DNA from 2 places in the Solibacillus cecembensis genome. Region 2 is predicted to be linked to the other one. Evidence: riboswitches for the same ligand, from Rfam matches in the RefSeq annotation. Region 2 holds a riboswitch; the other holds the start of a gene.
What was found. Region 2 has a riboswitch for thiamine pyrophosphate ahead of tenA (thiaminase II). Riboswitches for the same ligand answer to the same signal wherever they lie in the genome.
Positions count from the first base shown of each region.

Region 1: it holds a riboswitch for thiamine pyrophosphate, as region 2 does, so the genes downstream of both, ACQKIH_RS16615 (ABC transporter substrate-binding protein) here and tenA (thiaminase II) in region 2, are expected to answer to the same signal.

Region 1 is NZ_JBNNMF010000020.1:21,238-23,717, reverse strand. Features, by position in the region: gene ACQKIH_RS16620 (DMT family transporter) at 1-450, shown strand, start outside; TPP riboswitch at 557-668, shown strand; gene ACQKIH_RS16615 (ABC transporter substrate-binding protein) at 817-1,797, shown strand; gene ACQKIH_RS16610 (thiamine-binding protein) at 1,801-2,091, shown strand; gene ACQKIH_RS16605 (ABC transporter permease) at 2,092-2,480, shown strand, end outside.
Region 2 is NZ_JBNNMF010000001.1:355,191-357,670, forward strand. Features, by position in the region: gene thiM (hydroxyethylthiazole kinase) at 1-182, opposite strand, end outside; gene tenA (thiaminase II) at 169-852, opposite strand; TPP riboswitch at 917-1,016, opposite strand; TPP riboswitch at 1,086-1,186, opposite strand; gene ACQKIH_RS01870 (hypothetical protein) at 1,595-1,729, opposite strand; gene ACQKIH_RS01875 (hypothetical protein) at 1,923-2,210, opposite strand.

The DNA of each region.
Region 1 (2,480 bases), on a different contig from region 2:
ATTAACTTTGGCGATTTCCTGTCTATTTTATGCGCATTTGGCTTTGCATTTGATATTTTCTATACAAATGTTTTTGTCAAAACCGAAGATGCACTTGCCTTAACAATCGTTCAATTTTATACGGCAACAATATTAAGTATTGCTTCAGTACTTGCACTTGGAGAAGTACCGACTACATATTCTGCGGAAGGGATTTATGTCATTCTTTACTTAGCGGTTTTCTGTACAGCTGTTGCGTATGTGTGCCAAAATCTTGGAATGCAATATGCCAATCCAACAAAGTCTGCGATTATCCTATCAACCGAAGCTTTGTTTGGCACGATGTTCTCGGTATGGTTACTTAGCGAAATATTAACGGGCCGCATGCTAATGGGCTGTGTGTTAATTTTTATCGCGATCTTATTCGCTGAGGTCAAGCCCACTTTTAGAAGAAAAAAATCGTTTGTTTAACATTGCGAAACCTAGTCCTTTAGTGTGAACTATCGGAAAACTGGATAAATTATACTTGACCTATTGAGCGGATATCGTTACGATAGGCATTGAAAAGTTCATAGACCCAAAAATGTGGGGGTGCTAGTGTTGCTAGCTGAGAAAGCGATCCGTTAAGTTGCTTACCCTTTGAACCTGAACTGGTTAATACCGGCGGAGGAAACATTGATACATAGATTGTTGTGTAATTTATTTTAGTAACGATCTGTTTCTTGTCCGACGCCTGGTACACAACGTACCGGGCGTTTTTTGCATTTTTCTATTCGTCCTTTTCAAAAAAGTAGTAAAACTTGTACATATTCATGCAACTAAAGGGAGGATTTTTACATGTGGAAATGGTTAAGTATTATTGGGATGACATTGCTATTAGTAGGCTGTCAGCAAGATGCTAAAACAGGAGATTCAGATTTGACGAAAGTTCAAGTGGTGCTCGATTGGACACCAAATACGAATCATACAGGCTTATATGTTGCTCAGGAAAAAGGATATTTTGAAGAAGCAGGCTTAGACGTTGAAATTATTCAACCGGGCGATGCGGGGGCAGATCAACTTGTTGCTACAGGGAAAGCACAGTTTGGTATTAGTGCACAGGAATCCGTTACACAAGCACGCTTACAAGGCGTCCCACTTGTTTCGATTGCAGCAATCATTCAGCACAACACATCGGGCTTTGCATCATTAAAGGAAACAGGCATACAAACACCGAAAGATTTTGAAGGGAAAACGTATGGTGGCTGGGGTTCACCAGTTGAACAAGCTATTATCAAAACAGTAATGGGCATGGCAGATGGAGATGTTGAAAAAGTAGACATTATTAATGCTGGAAATGCAGATTTTTTTAATATGATGAAACAAAACATTGATTTTGCATGGATGTACTACGGCTGGACAGGCATTGAAGCAGAGTTACGAGGGCAAGCTATTGATATGCTTTACTTAACGGATTATGCGAAAGAATTGGATTATTATACACCGGTAATTATTGCGAATGAAAAATACATTGCCGAGGAAGATGAAACGGTTCGCGCATTTATGCAAGCGGTAAGTAAAGGGTATGAACTGGCGATTAATGAGCCAGAAGAAGCGGCTAGCATGCTATTAAAAGCTGTACCAGAATTAGATGAAGAACTAGTTGTGAACAGTGCGATTTGGTTGGCAGAGCAATACCAAGCAGATGCAAAACAGTGGGGCATTCAATCTTTAGATGTTTGGAAAAATTATGCGAATTGGATGTTCGAAAATAAGTTAATCGAAAAAGAACTTGATGCTGAAAAGGCATTTACAAATCAATTTTTACCGGAGGAATAACAAATGGCCAACAGTTTAGTAAGTATTCAAATTATCCCGAAAACAGAGCGATATGAAGATGTGATTCCTTATGTTGATGCAGCGATTGCGATGATCGATGCGTCAGGAGTTGTTTACCGAGTAGGACCTTTAGAAACAACGATGGAAGGCGAGCTAACACAGCTTTTACAACTGGTTGAAAAAATGAATGAAAAAATGGTGGAAATGGGTGCCATTAGCGTCATTTCACAAGTGAAGATTTTTTATAATCCACAAGGTGCAGCGATTGAAACATTAACAGGGAAATATGATTAGATGAACATTTTGAAAAAGTATCGCATAACAATTGGCTTTTTAATTGCTTTACTCATCATCGTAGAAATTGCTGTGCGCGTACTGGATTTACCGATATGGCTTTTCCCATCACCATCTGTCGTCATATCGGAGCTTTTTCAAACGTTTGATGAACTATTACCACATATCTTAGCAACGGTTAAGCTAACGTTCATCGGGTTAATCGCCGGAAGTTTACTCGGTTTTATCGTAGGGATTTTATTGCATTTACTGCCGATTGTCCATAAAATTGGCTATCCATTAATCCTAATATCGCAAAATATCCCGACGATTGTGCTAGCACCACTGTTGATCATTTGGTTTGGCTTTGGGCTTATGCCAAAAGTCGTCATTATTGGGTTAGTGTGTTT
Region 2 (2,480 bases):
GTCCCAATATTAATTAACAGTGCATCTGCCATTGCGACCATTTCTGTCACTTCATCCTTGTCATCTGCCATGACAGGAGATGCGCCGATTGCCAGCAAGCCATTTGCAGTAAAATTAGCAACTACATAATTCGTTATACAATGAACGAGCGGTTTTTTCAGATGAATTTTATGCAAAGTCATATTGCGCGACCTCATTTTCCCAGTTTTCTAATGTCCAAGGCATTTCCCAAAACTTCCATTCGTAATAACAGCTTTTGACGAAATGCGCTTTAAAAATAGCAGTTTTATCAGGTTGTTCTTTGACATAGCGATTCATCAGCGCTTTTTGGTAATCAATTGTCGCTTTAAAATCGTCCGCGCTATACATCGCTATCCAATCCTCATATAGCTTAACACCTGGTTTTGCCTCTTTATATTTTTCACCGATTTCCTGATATAACCACGGACATGGGAACATCGCCGCAAAAGCTTCGGCAACATTACCATTATGTGCAGCATTGTACATATGACTTACATAATTATAAGCAGCAGGTGCCGGCTCAAACGCTTGGAGCTCCTCTTCCGAAACACCCAGTTCTGCAAAAACGGTGCGGTGCAATTCAAGCTCTGCTTCGTTAATAAAGCGTGCATTATCCAGATAATACGTAATATCATCATGATGATCCGCTTTAGAAGCTGCAATCGCTAGCACTTTTGTGTAATGCTTTAAATAATAAGCGTCTTGCATCATATAATATTTGAATTTTTCAATTGGGAGCGTGCCATCAACAAGTCCCTTTACAAATGGGTGCTCAAAGCTTCCTTCCCAGTATAAATCTGTTTCTTTTCTTACCTCATCACAAAATGTCATCATTGTTCCTCCTTGTGGTAGGCTTAAGAACAAAAAAAACGCTTCTATTTGCGTATAGCAAAGAAGCGTCTTACTCATTGCTCCCTACGCCAGTATTAACTGAACAGGTTCTAAGGGTCAGGTTTTAACCTTCTCAACGCATATGCGTCCCCCCGCTATTAGAATATTTACTTGGAAAAAAACAAAAAGCCCCCATAAAGGAGAGCTCACGTACAAAAATGCGAAATAGACGAATCGCTATGTACTTTGCTCCCTACGCCAGTGTTAACTGAACAGGTTCCAAGGGTCAGGTTTTAGCCTTCTCAACGCATATAGCGTCCCCCCGCAAATATTTTAATTACTTTTATGCTATCATTATTCCCATTGAATTGCCAATAGTTTTTATTTAACTTTTGACAAATAGCAATAAATTTCCTGATAGTTATGAATCAGTCGGATAACGAAATGGTTATGTTATAGGAATAGGTTGATTTAGAACGTTAAAGATTCTGCTGTATATGCAAGATATTATACAAAGTTTGATACAGTGCAATTTCTTTTAAATAACATTGAAAACCTTGTTGTTTCTCTGTTTAAACAATTGTGCATAAATAGGTGTATATGAATGAAATACTGAAAAACACCTAAAACATTGGTGTGACGACATTTCAGGTGTTCTATTTTATCCCCAAACTTCGATTTGGGAACGTTATTTTGCATGGCTATGTATACCGTAAGTAATACTGAATAGTGTATGAACTTTCTACTTTTTCTGAGCTATTTCTTTGAGTAAAGAAATTATCTCTTTATCTCGTTTACTATTTTCTCTCATTTTCGCATCAATAGATAAACAAGAAATTGCAATAATAACAACCCCAAGTGTAATAATAAATTCCAATGTCTTTAACCCTCATCTCTATTTTTAAAAATATAATTAACTCATTTTACCCTTTAAAATGAGTTCTCGCAGCGTTTCAGAGCGTTATTTTTTAATAAAAACAGCGACAAACACTGATTTAACAGTGCCTGTCGCTGTTTGAAATGTTACCAAGCTTCCATTTGGGAACGTTTTCGCCTGATTGCAGAATACTCTAAACCAGTTTGTTTTCCTTTTTTCTCACAAAAATTGCCACAATGAATAAAATAATTGCATTAGCAATCAAAAGTCCACCAAAAGTAAGCCCCGCCACAGCAGCTGCAAATCCATCTCCAACATTACGACTAACGTTATTCATTGTCAGAACTAGAACTATTGGAGAAGAAATAATAAAAATAACACCCGCCATCATCCATACCAACCAATTCAATAATCTTGATAAAAAGATAACAAATACATTAAGGGTAAAGAGAACTAAAAGGAATATAACCAAAGAATTCATAAAACCCCTCCTTAGTAATGCCACATAATGACCCATTTGCGGAACAACTTAATACATTGTAATTTTACTTTATTATTACGAAACACTCTTAAGTATAACATTAGTTCCCAAAGCGTCGTTGGGGGCTTTTCTTAACTTGACGTTGTAAAAGCACTGTTCAACTAAATCCCCCGTAAGTGAATGAAGGAATACTTAACAACTTTATTATCTTTACACAATAGACATCGTTCTTTTGAATAACTAAAAAACAGGGAATTATTCCATCGTATA